DNA from 3 places in the Mesorhizobium sp. M1403 genome. Region 2 is predicted to be linked to each of the others. Evidence: predicted binding sites of a transcription regulator. Region 2 holds the regulator's gene; each other region holds the start of a gene.
The links. Region 2 encodes PhoB, which activates phosphate uptake and scavenging genes when phosphate is short. Its sites were predicted from a motif close to TGTCATNNANCTGTCAT; they were not measured.
Positions count from the first base shown of each region.

Region 1 (5,565 bases), on a different contig from region 2:
GCGTCACCTCGACCAGCTCGTCGTCCTGGATCCAGGCCAGCGCGCGTTCCAGCGTCATGCGGATCGGCGGCGTCAGTTTTACCGCCTCGTCCTTGCCGGCGGCGCGGATGTTCGTCAGCTTCTTGCCCTTGAGCACGTTGACTTCGAGGTCGTTGTCCCTGGAATGGATACCGATGATCATGCCCTGATAGACCTTGACGCCGGGGTCGATGACCATCGGGCCGCGGTCTTCCAGGTTCCACATGGCATAGGCCACCGATTCACCCTGTTCGTTTGAGATCAGCACGCCGTTGGTGCGGCCGGGCAGCTCACCCTTATAGGGTTCGTAGGCGTGGAACAGCCGGTTCATCACGGCGGTGCCGCGCGTGTCGGTCAGCAGTTCCGACTGGTAGCCGATCAGGCCGCGCGTCGGCGCGTGGAAGACGATGCGCTGGCGATTGCCGCCCGAAGGGCGCAGCTCGACCATCTCGGCCTTGCGCTCCGACATTTTTTGCACGACGACGCCGGCATGCTCCTCGTCAACGTCGATGACGACTTCCTCGACCGGCTCCAGCAATTCGCCGTTCTCGCCCTTCTGCATGACGACGCGCGGCCGCGACACGGCGATCTCAAAACCTTCGCGGCGCATCGTCTCGATCAGCACGGCCAGCTGCAATTCGCCGCGTCCGGAGACGAAGAACGAATCCTTGTCCGGCGATTCCTCGATCTTCAGCGCGACATTGCCTTCGGCCTCGCGCAGCAGGCGGTCCCGGATGACGCGGCTGGTCACCTTGTCGCCTTCGGTGCCCGCCAGCGGTGAATCGTTGACCAGGAACGACATCGTCACCGTCGGCGGATCGATAGGCTGCGCGTGCAGCGGCTCGGTCACCGACAGGTCGCAGAACGTGTCGGCGACGGTGCCTTTCGACAAGCCGGCGATGGCGACGATGTCGCCTGCCTGCGCTTCGTCGATGGGCTGGCGCTCGAGCCCGCGAAAAGCAAGGATCTTCGAGATGCGGCCGGTTTCGACCTGGGTGCCATCATGGTGCAGCACCTTGACCGCCTGGTTGGATTTCAGCGTGCCGGATTCGATACGGCCGGTGATGATGCGGCCGAGGAACGGATTGGCTTCCAGAATGGTGCCGATCATGCGGAACGGGCCAGGATGAACGGTCGGCGCCGGCACGTGCTTGATGACGAGGTCGAACAGCGGCGCCAGAGCCTGGTCCTTCGGACCTTCGGGGTTTTCGGAGACCCAGCCGTCACGGCCCGAACCGTAAAGGATCGGGAAGTCGAGCTGCTCGTCGGTCGCGTCAAGCGCGGCAAACAGGTCGAACACCTCGTTGACCACCTCGACGTGGCGAGCATCCGGCCGGTCGATCTTGTTGATGACGACGATCGGCTTCAGTCCGACCTTGAGCGCCTTGCCGACGACAAACTTGGTCTGCGGCATCGGCCCCTCGGCGGCGTCGACCAGCACGATGGCCGAATCCACCATCGACAGGATGCGCTCGACCTCACCGCCGAAGTCGGCGTGGCCGGGCGTGTCGACGATGTTGATGCGGGTGCCCTTCCAGTCGACCGAGGTCGCCTTGGCCAGGATGGTGATGCCGCGTTCCTTTTCGAGATCGTTCGAATCCATGGCGCGCTCGGCGACGCGCTGGTTGTCGCGGAACGAGCCGGACTGTTTCAGGAGCTGATCGACGAGGGTGGTTTTTCCATGGTCGACGTGCGCGATGATCGCGATATTGCGGATTTTCATGTTTTGGTCTCGGGAGCGTTGCAGGCAGCAGGCCAAAAGGCGCTGCCTCTTTCGGTTGGGCGGCTCATACAGGGTTTTTCGCAATTGCGAAAGAGGAGGCGAGTCACCAAATAAAGTCACCAAATCTTAAATGTCTTGGTGTGAAGTGGAATTATTAACCAAGGCGGAACCTTTCATGGTCCGGGCAGTTCGAATTTCATGATCGACGCAGGCAGCAGACTCCGGCCGATTTTGGCATGTAGCGCACTCGCCGTCCTCCTCGCGGCAGGCGCGGCGCAGTCGGCCGCGTCGTTCAAGGAGACGCGGACTGCCCTGCCGTCCGACAAGCGGTCGGCGGAGCAGCTTTTTGCCGATGCTCCCGATGGCGTCGACCCGGTGGTGACCGGGCCAGTCAGCGCCGCCTTCAAGCAAAGGCAGCAAAATGCCGGATGCGACGGCGCCGTCTGGCCCAACATTCCCGTCGTCTGCTATCCCGATTGATACACGTCCTACCCTCGGGCTGGCCCGAGGATAATGGTGCAGTCGCTCACGCCGACCGCACCGGATCGAGCGTGACCTTGTAGAGTTCGCTGTCGTCGCGATCCATCAGCCGCACCGTCAGCTGCTCTGTAGCGCCATCGATATCCACAAGTCCGAAGAACTGCAGGCCGGCCGACGGCGGCAGGTTCTGACCCTGCTCGGCAGTCGGTGCCTTGATGAACTTCAGCTCCGGGCCGAAGGTCATGTCGAAACCATTCGGTCCGAACGTGCCTGAATGGATCGGACCCGAAACGAATTCCCAGAACGGATTGAAGTCCTGGAACTGCGCCTTGTCCGGATTGTAGTAATGCGCGGCCGTGTAATGCACGTCTGCGGTGAGCCAAACGGTATTGCTGATGCCCGCGTTCTTTATATAGCGAAGAAGGTCGGCAATTTCCAGCTCGCGCCCCTTGGCCGGGCCATTGTCGCCATTGCTGACTGCCTCGGCCCCGACTTTCTTGGTACCGTCATTCCAGACCACGAGGCCGAGCGGCATGTCGGCGGCGATGATTTTCCACGTCGCGTTGGAATTTGCCAGCTCACGCTTCAACCACTTAATCTGCTGTTCGCCGAGGATGCGCGATTGCGGCGTCATCGTCTCCTGCATATCCGGGCCGTTGGGGCCGCGGTAGGAACGCATGTCGAGGAAGAACACATCGAGCAGCGGCCCATAAGCGATCTTGCGGTAGACGCGGCCCGGCTCCGACAGTTCGTAGCGGATCGTCGTCATCTCGTGGAAGGCGCGCGCAGCACGTGCCGCCAGCACATGGATCGATTTTTCGGTGTAGCGGTCGTCGGCGGTCAGGTCCTTCGAGTCCGACCAGTTGTTAAGCACCTCATGGTCGTCCCACTGATAGAAAGTCGGGCAGATGGCACTGAGCGCAAGAACGTTCTTGTCCATCATGTTGTATTTCCACTGCGCCCGGTATTCGTCCAGCGTCTCGGCAACCTTGCGCTTTTCGTCGATCAGCACTGTGTTTTTCCACTTGTCGCCATTGGGCAGGTCGACCTCGTCCTTCATCGCACCATCGGCATAGACCGTATCGCCCGAATGCAGGAAGAAGTCGGGCGTGTGCTTGGCGATCGTGGCGTAGGTCTTCATGCCGGTCTCGTCGATGCCCCAGCCTTGGCCGGCGGTGTCGCCCGACCAGGCGAAACGAATGTCGCGCTTCGAGGCAGGTGCCGTGCGGAAGCGGCCGACGATCGGCTCCGAAACGGCGTTGATGTCGGCAAGATCGGCCGCGACCATGCGGTAGAAAATGTCCTGGTCGGAGGCGAGATCGGTAAGCAGCCGCTTCACCGTATAGTCGCTGGCCGGCGACGTATCGAGCGGCGCCAGGCGGACGGCATTGGCGAAATTTTCCGTCGACGACACTTCGAACATGACGCGCGACGGCCGGTCCGTGCGCGTCCAGACCATGCCGCTGGTCGCGTCGACATCGCCGGACTGAATGCCATGGGTGAAGGCCGGGCGCTGATTGGCGCGCGAGTAATAGGGAAGGGCGAGACCCGAGGCGCCGACCAGGCCAACGGCGCTGGCCGACGTGACGAAAGCGCGCCGCGTCATTGAAATCTTGTTCATGGCTGTCTCCTGGATGGCGTTGAACGTCGCCGCCAAGCTCCAGCTTCAATGTTTCAGGCACATTTCGAAACGATGAAGGTTTTCTGACATCAACAAGCGGGAAGGCTGGACCGCTCGGCGGCGAAGCTGCTGATCTCCCCCCTTGCGGGTCCCTTGCGGGGGAGATGGCCGGCAGGCCAGAGGGGGGCGCTGTCCCGCCGACGTACAAATCAGAAAGAAATCAGACGGAGCAGCGGAGTTTGGGCAGAACATTGCGTAAAGTCGGAGGCTGGCGAACCTTCGCGCCCCCTCTGCCCTGCCGGGCATCTCCCCCACGAGGGGGGAGATCGGCAATTTGGCCGACGGCATCTCTCCTGCAACGAGAAGCTATGCCGCCTGCGGTTCAGGATCGAACGCCGGGCGGCTGGTGTTGATCAGCAGCGAGATGCAGGCGGCGGCTATTGCCGTCATGCCGGCGATCAGGAAGGCAAGCTCGTAATTGCCCTGCAACTCACGCATAGTGCCACCGAAAAAGGCCGCTGTCGCTGCGCCGACTTGATGGCCGGCGACGATCCAGCCGAAGACGATCGGCCCGCTGCGGTCGCCGAACGCCTCGTTGGAAAGCCGCAACGTCGGCGGCACCGTGGCGATCCAGTCCAGTCCGTAAAATACTGCGAAGATGATCAGGCTGGTCGCCGAGAAGCCGGAATAGGGCAGATAGATCAGCGACAGGCCGCGAATGCCGTAATAGATGCCGAGCAGCTTGCGCGGGTCGAAACGGTCGGTGAGCCAGCCCGACAGCGTCGTGCCAATAAGATCGAAGATGCCCATCATCGAGAGCAGGCCTGCGGCCTGCACTTCGCCGATGCCCATATCGCCGCAAAAGGCGATCAGGTGCGTGCCGACCAACCCGTTGGTGGTGAAGCCGCAAACGAAGAAGGTGGCGAACAGGTACCAGAACACACGCGTACCGGCGGCGCGGCGCAACGTGCTCAGCGTATGCGCGAGGAAATTGCCTTGCGCGGCCGGCGGCGCGGGCGGCACATCGTCGAGCTCGGCGCCATAGCGGACCATGCCGATCGCGGCCGGACGCTCCGGTACCAGCATATAAACCAGCGGCACCAAGGCGGCGGTGGCCACGGCAATGGCAATGGCGACCGGCTTCCAGCCGCCAGACTGGGCGAGCGAGGCGAGCAGCGGCAGGAAGACCAGCAGCCCGGTGGCGCTGGACGCCGACATCAGTCCCATCACAAGGCCGCGATTGGTCTTGAACCAGCGGTTGACGATGGTGGCGCCGAGCACGGTGGCGACGGCGCCCGAGCTGATGCCGGAAAACACGCCCCAGGTGAGGAGCAGATGCCACGGCTTGGTCATCAGCAGGCTGAGCGCGGTCGATCCCGACATCAACAGCAGCGCGGCAAGCAAGGTGCGGCGCAGCCCGATCCGCTCCATCAGCGCCGCGGCAAACGGCCCAGTCAGGCCATAGAGGAAGATGCCGGTGGCCGCGGCCAGCGAGACGACGTCGCGCCGCCAGCCGAAACTATTCTCCAGCGGCAGCATCATGACTGCCGGCGCCGAACGCAGGCCCGCGGCGATCAGCAGGCAGAGGAAGATGACGGCGACCACGACGAAAGCGTAGCGCTGGCCAAACGGGCGGGATTGAGCTATCATGTTACTGACCGGTACGTTTCAGAGGTGCGGAACATACGTACCGACCGGTAACATTGTCAACCAGGCAATCGGC
Region 1 is NZ_JAMYKY010000004.1:164,326-169,890, reverse strand. It holds gene typA (translational GTPase TypA) at 1-1,741, opposite strand, end outside; gene NKH01_RS10365 (hypothetical protein) at 1,940-2,221, shown strand; gene NKH01_RS10360 (alkaline phosphatase D family protein) at 2,268-3,842, opposite strand; gene NKH01_RS10355 (MFS transporter) at 4,209-5,492, opposite strand.
Region 1: a site for PhoB is predicted at 3,915-3,931, ahead of NKH01_RS10360 (alkaline phosphatase D family protein). Genes of this name have one in related genera too.

Region 2 (5,565 bases):
TTTGCGCCGGCGCAACCGGGCGATGGTGATCTCGGCCGTGCGCCGGGCCGGCCAGCCATCGCGTACGGAGATCGCCGCAACCACCGGCCTCAGCCATTCGACCATATCGGCGATCTCCTCCGACCTGATACGGGAAGGCATCCTCGCCGAGAGCAAGGCAAGCGAACCCGTTTCGTTGAAACGCGGTCGTCCGCAGGTCGGCCTCGCCCTCAATCCGGAAGCGGCGGCGGTGCTGACCGTGGTGTTGTCGCTGAATTTCCTGTCGGCCGCCATCATCGACTATGCGGGGCAGGTGGTCGCCGAGGAACAGCGCCGGCTGGACACGCTGACCATGCCGCGCGACGAACTGATCCGCGAATGCATGGCCATCGTCCGGCGCCGGCTGGACGATCCAGATCTTGACGTCCGCAGTGTCGCCCGCATCGCCCTGGCGATTCAGGGAATTACCGACTCCCCTGCACGCGCCATGCTGTGGTCGCCGATCACGCCGCAGACGGACATCGCCTTTGCCGACATGCTGGAAGATGAATTCGGCATCCCGGCCACGGTGGAGAACGACTGCAATATGATGGCGGTGGCTTTGCGCTGGCGCGATCCGGATCGCTATCGCGACGACTTCATCGCCATCCTGCTTTCGCACGGCATCGGCATGGGGCTGGTGTTGAAGGGCGAGCTGTTCACCGGCACGCATTCCTCGGGCGGCGAGTTTGGCCACATGATCCATCGTCCGGGCGGCGCGCTCTGCCGTTGCGGGCGGCGCGGCTGCATCGAGGCCTATGCCGGCAATTACGCCATCTGGCGCAACGCCACGCAGATGAGCGAAGACAGCCAACCGGTCGCCGACGTCAGCGACGCCGACATGCGCGCGCTGGCGGTTCGGGCGCGCGAGAAGGACGGGCCGGAACGCGAAGCCTACCGCAAGGCCGGCGAAGCGCTGGGTTTCGGTCTCGGCTCGCTGTTCGCGCTGATCGATCCGGCACCGGTCGCAATGGTCGGCGCCAGTGCCGCCGCCTTTGATCTGATCGAGCCGGCCTTGCGGAAGGCCATCGCCCAGACCGCCGGCGGCCAGCATTCGGGCTCGATCTCCTTCGATACCGAGCCGAACGAATTGCCGCTGATCCGCGAAGGCTGTGCAATGCGGGCGTTAAGCTTCGTCGACCAGCAGATTTTCGCGCCGGGCGCGCAAATGAGGCCCGGCGTCAGAAAGAACGTAGCCTGACTGGGCGGGTCAATCTTCCCTGATCGCGTAGCCGGCACCGCGGATGGTGCGGATGACATCAGGCATGCGGCCGTTGTTGACGGCTTTGCGCAGCCGCCCGACATGCACGTCGACGGTGCGTTCGTCGATATAGATCGTCTCGCCCCAGACATTATCGAGTAACTGGCTGCGCGAGAAGACGCGGCCCGGATGCCGCATCATGAATTCGAGCAGCCGGAATTCGGTCGGCCCGAGCCGGATCTCGGTCTTCTTGCGATACACCCTGTGCGATTCGCGATCGAGCACGATGTCGCCGACCTTCAGCACGCTGGACAGCACTTCCGGCTTGGCGCGGCGCAGCAGCGCCTTGACCCTGGCCATGAATTCCGGTGTCGAAAACGGTTTGACCAGATAGTCGTCGGCGCCGGTCGAAAGACCGCGTACCCGGTCGCTCTCCTCGCCGCGCGCGGTCAGCATGATGATCGGCAGCCGTTCGGTTTCGGGGCGCACCCGCAACCGGCGGCAGAGCTCGATGCCGGAAACCGCTGGTATCATCCAGTCGAGCACCAGAAGATCGGGCACATTCTCCTGCAAACGGATCTCGGCTTCGTCGCCGCGTGTCACCACCTCGACCTGGTAGCCTTCGGATTCGAGATTGTAGCGGAGCAGCACACCCAACGGCTCCTCGTCCTCCACCACCATTATGCGTGGTGCGATCATCGGCTGGGCACCCCCATCATGTCGCCGGTGCGGACATTGTCGTTTCGTCTTGCTTCGGACGATTGACCGGCAATTGCTCGCCGGTCAGCACATAATACGCATTTTCGGCGATGTTGGTGACATGGTCGCCGATCCGCTCCAGATTCTTGGCGCAGAACAGCAGATGCGTGCAAGCGGTGATGTTGCGCGGGTCTTCCATCATGTAGGTCAACAGTTCGCGGAACACCGACGTATATTTGACGTCGATGCGCTCGTCGGCGGCGCGTAGCTTGGCCAACGCGGCCGCATCGCCTGCAGCATACTCCTCGATGACGCCCTGCACCTGGATGAGCACCAGCTGCGCCATCGCATCGATGGAATGCGATAGGTCGCGCGGTGTGACGCTAAGGCCGACCGCACTCACACGCTTGGCGATATTCTTGGCAAGGTCGCCGATGCGTTCGAGATCGCCGGCCATGCGGATCGCCCCGACGACATGGCGCAGATCGTGGGCCATCGGCTGGCGCTTGGCGATCAGGGTGATGGCGCGGTCGTCCAGTTCGCGTTGACGCGCATCCATGATGGCATCGTCGGAAACGACGCGTTGCGCCAGCACGTTGTCAGAATTCAACAGGGCCTTGGTCGCCCCGCCGACCATCGAACCGGCGAGGTCGGCCATGTCGCGGATCAGCTTGCTGATCTGCTCGAGATCCTCGTCGAAAGAAGCGACTGTGTGTTCGCCCATGGTCCTGTCCTTATATGCATGATCGGAACGGCTCAGCCGAAGCGGCCGGTGATGTAATCCTGCGTGCGCTTCTCGCGGGGCGACGTAAAGATCTTCTCGGTCCGGTCGAACTCGACCAGTTCACCCAGATACATGAAGGCGGTCTGGCGCGACACGCGCGCCGCCTGCTGCATGTTGTGGGTGACGATGACGATCGTGTAATCGGCTTGCAACTCGTCTATCAGCTCCTCGATCTTGGCGGTCGACAGCGGGTCGAGTGCCGAAGCCGGCTCATCGAGCAGAATGACTTCCGGCTTCACCGCCACGGTGCGGGCAATGCAAAGCCGCTGCTGCTGGCCGCCTGACAGGCTCAAGCCGCTGGCGTTGAGCTTGTCCTTGACCTCGCCCCACAGCGCGGCCCGCTTCAACGCTTGTTCGACGCGGCCGTCCATTTCGGACTTGCCGAGATTCTCATAGAGCCTGACCCCGAAGGCGATGTTCTCGTAGATCGACATAGGGAACGGCGTCGGCTTCTGGAACACCATGCCGATCTTGGTCCTCAGGAGATTGAGATCCTGCGAGCGGTCGAGAATGTTCTTGCCGTCGAGCAGCACCTGGCCCTCGGCTGTCTGCTTCGGGTAGAGTTCGTAGATGCGGTTGAACACACGCAGCAGCGTCGATTTCCCGCAGCCCGAAGGGCCGATGAAGGCAGTGACGCTGCGCTCGGGCAGCGACAAGGTGATGTCCTTCAACGCCTTGCTCTGGCCGTAGTAGAAGTTGAGGTTCTTGACCTCGATCTTCGTCTTCTCGGCGACCGTTTCGGTCATCGTCATGTCCGGGGACAACATCTGTGTCATCTGTCCTCTCTGCGTCCGGTAAGGCTGCGGGCGAGGATGCTCAAGCCCAGAACCGTCAGGGTGATTATGAGTGCGCCGGTCCACGCCAGTTGCTGCCATTCCTCGTAAGGGCTGAGAGCGAACTGGAAGATGGTCACCGGCAGGCTGGCCATCGGCGCGTTGATATTGCTGCTCCAGAACTGGTTGTTGAGCGCGGTGAAGAGCAGCGGCGCCGTCTCGCCGGAAATGCGTGCTATCGCCAGCAATATGCCGGTGACGATGCCGGACAATGCGGCGCGGTAGGCGACCGAACGGATCACCACCCAACGCGGCGCGCCGATCGCGGCACCGGCTTCACGCAACGCGTTCGGCACCAGGTTGAGCATGTCTTCAGTGGTGCGCACGACCACCGGAATGACCAGGATGGCAAGCGCAACGGCGCCGGCTATGGCCGAGAAATGCCCCATTGGCCGCACCATCAACTCATAGACGAACAAGCCGATGATGATCGAGGGCGCCGACAACAGGATGTCGTTGATGAAGCGCACGACGGTGGTGATGCGCGAGAAACGCCCATATTCGGCCATGTAGGTTCCCGCCAGCACGCCGATCGGCGTGCCGACGACAACGGCGATGATCGTCATCAGCAGGCTGCCCGCGATTGCATTGAGCAGGCCGCCGGCCTCGCCTGGCGGTGGCGTCATCTCGGTGAAGACCGCGAACGAAAGCCCGGCTGTGCCCTTATAGACCAGTGCACCGAGAATGAGCGCCAGCCAGGCAAGCCCGATGCCGGCGGCGACGACGCAAAGCGCCATCATCACCGAATTCCTGGCTTTGCGGCGGCTGTGGAGCGATGAGGATGTCGACATCGGTCAGGCTCCCGTACGGGCGTCGATCCGCATCAGCATATAGCGGGCGGCGGCAAGGATCAGGAAAGTGATGACGAACAGGATCAGGCCGAGCGAAACCAGAGAGGAGGTGTAGAGATCGCCGTCGGCCTCGGTGAATTCATTGGCGATGGTCGCCGAGATCGTCGTGCCCGGCGCGAACAGAGAGGCGCTGATGCGGTGAGCGTTGCCAATGACGAAGGTCACCGCCATGGTTTCGCCGAGCGCGCGGCCGAGGCCAAGCATGACGCCGCCCATGATACCGATGCGGGTATAGGGAATGACCACGCGCCGGGTCACTTCCCAGGTCGTGCAACCGATGCCGTAGGCCGATTCCTTCAGCACCGCCGGCACCGTATCGAAGACGTCCTTGGTGATCGAGGTGATGAAGGGCAGCACCATGATGGCGAGGATCAGCGCCGAGGTTAGAAGGCCGATGCCGTAAGGAGGGCCGGCGAAAAGGCTGGATAGTCCCGGCACGCCGTGGAAGATGTTGATGATGAAGGGCTGTATCGTCGTCTGCAGGAACGGCGCGAACACGAACAGGCCCCAGATGCCGTAGATGATCGAGGGAATGCCGGCCAACAGCTCGACCGCTATGCCGATCGGGCGCCTGAGCGGGCGCGGGCAGAGTTCGGTGAGAAACACGGCAATGCCGATGCCGATCGGAACCGCGATCAGGATGGCGATGGCCGCCGTGACCAGGGTGCCGTAGATCGGCGCCAGCGCGCCAAATTTTTCCGTAACCGGATTCCAGCTCTCAGTCGTCAGGAAAGAGAACCCGAAGGACGACAGGGCCTGCCATGAGCCGGCAAACAGCGAGATTGCGACACCACCGAGGATGACCAGCACAAGAATTGCGGAAGCGCGGGTGAGTCCGCGGAATATGGCGTCTGTGAGCGCGAAGCGCCGCACCGTAGCTTCCCTGGCCCGGGCTGCAGATGATAGCATGGCATCGGAAGCGATGGTCATTGGGTCCTCGCGATTGAAGGCAACAGGGAGGGCGCCGTCGACGCCCTCCCTGGAGGAGATTACATAGCCGAGTAGAGCGGCTTGCCGTCGCTGCCGACGACTTCCTTGGCCCACATGGCCTTGACGCTCTCGACCACCTTGTCGGGCATCGGAACGTAGTCCAGCTCGCCGGCCATCTCGTCGCCCTTGTCGTATGCCCAGGCGAAGAATTTGAGCGCTTCGCCGGTGGTCGCGGCATCGTCCGGCTTC
Region 2 is NZ_JAMYKY010000017.1:69,428-74,992, forward strand. It holds gene NKH01_RS24060 (ROK family protein) at 1-1,219, shown strand, start outside; gene phoB (phosphate regulon transcriptional regulator PhoB) at 1,229-1,918, opposite strand; gene phoU (phosphate signaling complex protein PhoU) at 1,935-2,642, opposite strand; gene pstB (phosphate ABC transporter ATP-binding protein PstB) at 2,675-3,478, opposite strand; gene pstA (phosphate ABC transporter permease PstA) at 3,475-4,326, opposite strand; gene pstC (phosphate ABC transporter permease subunit PstC) at 4,330-5,316, opposite strand; gene pstS (phosphate ABC transporter substrate-binding protein PstS) at 5,376-5,565, opposite strand, start outside.

Region 3 (5,565 bases), on a different contig from region 2:
GGGGAGACAATCCGCCATACCACGTGCCGGTCTTCGTGCTGACGCACCATCAGCGGGATCCCATTGTCATGGAGGGCGGCACGACCTTCTATTTCGTGACCGACGGCATCCACTCAGCGCTGGAGAAGGCGAAAGCAGCGGCTGACGGCAAGGATGTACGGCTGGGCGGTGGCGTTTCTACGATCCGGCAGTATCTCAAGGAAAAGCTCATCGACGAGATGCATCTGGCGATCTCACCTGTCCTGCTCGGCGCAGGCGAGAGCCTTTTTGCCGGCATCGACATGCCCAAGCTCGGCTACCGCTGCAGCGAGCAGGTCGCGACGCCGAAGGCCACGCATGTCATCATCGAGCGCGATTAGGAAGTAGCGTGGGCGTTTTTGTCTGCGCTATTGGCGAACCCTTTGGTGCAGCCCCTTTCTCCCCGTCACTATACGGGGAGAAATGCCCGGCAGGGCAATGAGGGGCGGCGCAAGCGATCAAAGATTACGCTGCCGGACAATACCACCGAGGGCAATATGACGTCAGAATAAGTTTAGTCCACGAAGTGATTTGAGCGGGTTCAATTGTCGAGGTTGGCGCCGCCCCCTCATCCGCCTGCCAGCACCTTCTCCCCGTATAGTGACGGGGAGAAGGAGGCCCAGCCTCAATACTTCTCCGGCACGTACAGTTCGCGCGGCAGCACCTGGCGCTCGTATTCGGGATTGAAGACGCGCTCGGGCAGTGTGATCTCCTCGTGCGGCACCTCCTCATAGGGCATTTGCTTGAGGAGATGGTCGATGCAATTCAGCCGCGCCCGCTTCTTGTCGTTGCCCTCGACGATGAACCAGGGAGCTTCCGGGATGTTGGTGCGGGCAAAGGTTTCTTCCTTGGCCTTTGTGTACTGTTCCCAGCGCACGCGCGACTGGAGGTCCATCGGCGACAGTTTCCATTGCTTCATCGGGTCATGGATGCGCATCAAAAAGCGCATCTGCTGCTCCTCATCGGTGATCGAAAACCAGTATTTGACAAGCGTAATGCCTGAGCGGACGAGCATGCGTTCGAAATCCGGCACGTCGCGAAAGAACTCCTCGACCTGATCCGGCTGGGCAAAGCCCATCACCCGCTCGACGCCGGAGCGGTTGTACCAGGAGCGGTCGAACAGCACGATCTCACCGCCGGCCGGCAGATGCGGAACGTAGCGCTGGAAATACCATTGCGACTTCTCGCGCTCGGTCGGCGCCGGTAGTGCTACGACGCGGCAGATGCGCGGATTGAGCCGCTGGGTGATGCGCTTTATGACGCCACCCTTGCCCGCCGAGTCGCGGCCCTCGAATACCACGACGAGCTTCTTCTTGTGATAGGCGACCCAGGACTGCAGCTTGATCAATTCGGATTGCAGCGTGATCAGATCGCGAAAATATTGCAGGCGGTCGATCGATGGCGGATGCGCATTCTTATAGATCTTGGCGATCTCCATCGACAGCGCCGGCTCAGAGATTTCCAGCTCATAATCTTCGTCGAGCGTGTCGGCGAGTTCCGCTTCCAGCCAGTCCCTGGCCGGGGAATTCTGTTTTATCTCGGTCATTTGCGCTGCTCCGCTTACAGGCCGTGTCGGCCGCTGTCAGGCGCTCTGCCGCCCGGCCCGGCGGCCGGAAATCGAAGTGCTGAACCGATGTTAGTATAGGCCGGCAATGACGGTTTTATTGCAGCCGCTGTTGTGCTGGCTGCGCGTCCAATCCGTAAGATGTGATCGATGTTGCCCTGCAACACGGGCGACAAGCGGAACGAATTATCCTACAAATGCCCGGTTCATTCAGGGCTGTCGTTTGAAACGCCCTTTCCCGATAAAATCATGAGGATACGACATGGAATACCGCACTCTCGGCCGTTCCGGGCTGAAGGTTTCGACGCTGACCATGGGCACCATGACGTTCGGCGGCGGCGGCGCGTTTTCGGCGGTCGGCAAGACCGACCTCGACGAGGCGCGCCGGATGATCGACCTTTGCATCGATGCCGGCATCAACGTCATCGACACCGCCAACGTTTATTCGAACGGGGTGTCAGAGGAGATCATCGGCGAGGCGCTCGGCGGCAAGCGCAAGGGCGACGTGTTGATCGCCTCCAAGGCGCGCATGCGGATCGGCAAAGGCCCCAATGATGAAGGCCTGTCGCGCTATCATCTGATCCGCGAATGCGAGAGGAGCCTGAAGCGCCTCAGGACCGATGTCATCGACATCTATTTCCTGCACGAGTGGGATGGCCTGACACCGCTCGAGGAAACCATCGCCGCGCTCGACACGCTGGTCGCGCAGGGCAAGGTCCGCTATGTCGGCTGTTCCAATTATTCCGGCTGGCAGGTGATGAAGGGGCTCGGTATCAGTGACCGTCATCACCAGCCGCGCTTCGTCACCCAGCAGATCCACTACACGCTGGAAGCCCGCGAGGCCGAGTATGAATTGTTGCCGATCTCGGTCGACCAGGGGCTCGGCGTGCTGGTCTGGAGCCCGCTCGCCGGCGGATTGCTGTCCGGCAAATATCACCGTGACCAGCCGACCGCCCGCCAGCTCAGCGGCTGGTCGGAACCGCCGATCCGCGACGAGGACCGGCTGTGGCGGATCGTCGACGTGCTGATCGATATCGGCAAGAACCACGGCGTGTCGGCAGCGCAGGTGGCGCTTGCCTGGTTGCTTGGCCGGCCCGCCGTCAGTTCGCTGGTGATCGGCGGACGAACCGAAGCGCATTTCAAGGACAATATCGCTGCTGCAAGCCTGGTGCTCGGCGATGAGGAGCGCACACGCCTCGACGTGGTCAGCAGGCCGCCCGTGCTCTATCCCTACTGGCACCAGCAATTCACGGCAAAGGACCGGTTCGGGCCCGCCGATCTCGTCCTCGACCGGGACGGCGCCTGAAAAAACGCCCTGAAGCGGGGCTCCCCGGACTGCGACGAGATATGGAGCCGATCGTGCCTTGCGGTGTTGTGTTTGTGGCCCAATGCTCCTAGGCAAAGGCCAAGCACAATGAAAGGAAACGATATGGCACGAGCACCGAACTACGGTCAGGAACGCAAGGAACGCGACCGGCAGAAGGCTGCCAAGAAGGCGGAAAAGCAGGCTGCCAAGGTCGCGGCCAAGGAGCGCTCGAAGCCCGAGGGCGAAAGCGAGTCCCAAACCAACACCGAAACGGCCGAGTGATGATATCAGGCCTGTCAGGCGGCCCGGGTCTCGATCAAGTCCCCGCTATGCCTCAGGCCGGCGCCTTGTCGCTGACGAAGACGTTCACTTCGCGGGCGGCGGCAATGAAGGCCCGTCTTGCGTTCATGGCCGGCTTGTCGCCGGCAAGCGCATCATGACAGGCTTGCAGCGCTTCGCGGTGCTTGGGGCTGCGCTTGCCGGGCCAATTGTTGAGGAGGTAGTCGGAAGCCTCGCGGGCCGTACGCAAGAGCTGATTGCTTCCCGCCGCGCCCTTGACGGTCACGGGTGTGTCAAATCGGTTGTTTTCCATCGCCGCTCTTACGCCATCGGCATTTGCGAAGCGAGACCGAAAGTAGCTTTCTTCGCTCATCTGCCTTTTTCGTGATCAATGGCCGCCGATCCTCACTCAAGCGACGACGGCAAATCCCCTGGCGCGCAGGCCGCGCCGGTCGTTGCGCAACGACGTCACCAGCCGGTCGCGGCTGCCGTCGATATGAGATGAAAGCAGGCAGGCGGCCCCGTCGGCATCGCCGGCCCGCACCGCCGACAGAATGTCATGGTGTTCGGCCCAGGCACGGCCAAGCGCTGCCTCGTCGCGAACCTCGAGCCAGCGGGCGCGCGACAGGCGCGTCATCGCATCACGAACCGCTCTGAACAGGAACTCGTTGCCTGACAGGCGCGCCAGCTCGATATGAAAATCCATGCCGACACGATGCCATTCCTCGCGCGGCGTCTGGTCGTCGCAGGAATCGAGCATCGCCTCGATGATTTCGACGGCACCCCTGTCCTGCAAGGCACAAGTCAGCCTGACTGCCGCGACCTCGACCGCCTCGCGATAGACGGCGATCTGCTCCAGCTCGGCAAGATTGATGGGCGAGACCGTCCAGCCGCGGCCGTCGCGGCAGATCAGGCCTTCGGTCTCGAGCCGCAGCAACGCCGCCCTGACCGGCGTGCGCGAGGCGCCGAAGCGGCTTTCGACCCAGCGCTCCGTCAGCCGCTCGCCGGGACCGATCTCGAGCCCGAGGATCATCTCGCGAAGCTGCTTTTCGACGTTCTGCATCTGCGACATTGGCGTTCCGTTTGTTGGAGCCGGTTCATTGGCCTTCTGTTCACCGGCCATTACTGGCGATCACTTTGCAGGGACCGCATTGACAGCGACCAGCCTTGCGTCCATGACGGATACCAGTTTGGTATCCCAAAATGGTATCCACAGCAAGTTCTCATACGAGATGGCCGGACAGGACAGGACATGCCGCAAGACGCCACCCTCGCCGTGCAAGGCACGCACAACGTCCACTGGCGTCGCAATCTCGCCGTGTGTTTTGCCGGCTCGTTCAGCACACTCGCAGCGATGACGCTGCTGTTGCCGTTCCTGCCGCTCTACGTCGAACAGCTGGGCGCCGAGGGCCATGCGGCGATCGTGCAGTGGTCGGGCATCGCCTACGGCGCCACTTTCCTTGCTGCCGCGCTGGTCGCACCCCTGTGGGGGCGGTTAGGCGACCGCTACGGCCGCAAACTGATGCTGGTGCGCGCCAGTTTCGGCATGGCGCTGTGCATGTCGCTGACCGGCATGGTGCAGACTGTCTGGCAATTGGTGTTCTTGCGCCTGCTGATCGGCTTTGCCGGCGGCTATTCTTCGGGCTCGACCATCCTGGTTGCCATGCAGACGCCGAAGGATCGCTCCGGCTGGGCGCTGGGCGTGCTGTCGGCCGGAATCACGGCCGGTGCCCTGGTCGGCCCGCTGCTCGGCGGCGCGCTGCCGCCGCTGATTGGCATCCGCGCCACATTCCTGCTCGCCGGCGGCGTCATTTTCCTGGCCTTTCTGGCAACCACCTTGCTGATCAAGGAGGCCCCTCGCCCGGTTGCCGCCAAGGCCGCGTCAGAAGAAAAGGCGAAAGGCGGCTGGTCGCAAATTCCCGACAAGCGCCCCGTCGTCGCCATGCTGGCGACCGGGACGCTGTTGAGTTTCGCCACCATGTCGATCGAGCCGATCATCACCGTCTATGTCCAGCAGCTCATCGAAGATCCGAGCCAGGTCACGCTGGTCTCCGGCATCGTCATGTCGGCGGCAGCGCTCGGCGCCATCCTGTCGGCGTCGCGGCTCGGCAAGCTCGCCGACCGTATCGGCCACTGGAACGTCATCGTTGCCGCGCTCGCAGTCTCGGCGCTGCTCCTGATCCCGCAGGCCTTCGTCACGCAAGGCTGGCAGCTCGTCGGCCTGCGTTTCCTGATGGGCGTGGCGCTTGGCGGTCTTTTGCCCTGCATCACCAGCGTCATCCGCCACAATGTGCCCGACGGCGTCGGCGGTAATGTGCTGGGCTTGTCGATCTCGGCGCAATATGTCGGTCAGGTCGCCGGACCGCTGCTCGGCGGCTTCGTTGGTGGCCATTTCGGC
Region 3 is NZ_JAMYKY010000013.1:64,838-70,402, reverse strand. It holds gene NKH01_RS20660 (dihydrofolate reductase family protein) at 1-359, shown strand, start outside; gene ppk2 (polyphosphate kinase 2) at 644-1,564, opposite strand; gene NKH01_RS20650 (aldo/keto reductase) at 1,845-2,888, shown strand; gene NKH01_RS20645 (hypothetical protein) at 3,012-3,170, shown strand; gene NKH01_RS20640 (DUF982 domain-containing protein) at 3,223-3,480, opposite strand; gene NKH01_RS20635 (GntR family transcriptional regulator) at 3,577-4,239, opposite strand; gene NKH01_RS20630 (multidrug efflux MFS transporter) at 4,420-5,565, shown strand, end outside.
Region 3: a site for PhoB is predicted at 1,671-1,687, ahead of ppk2 (polyphosphate kinase 2). Genes of this name have one in related genera too.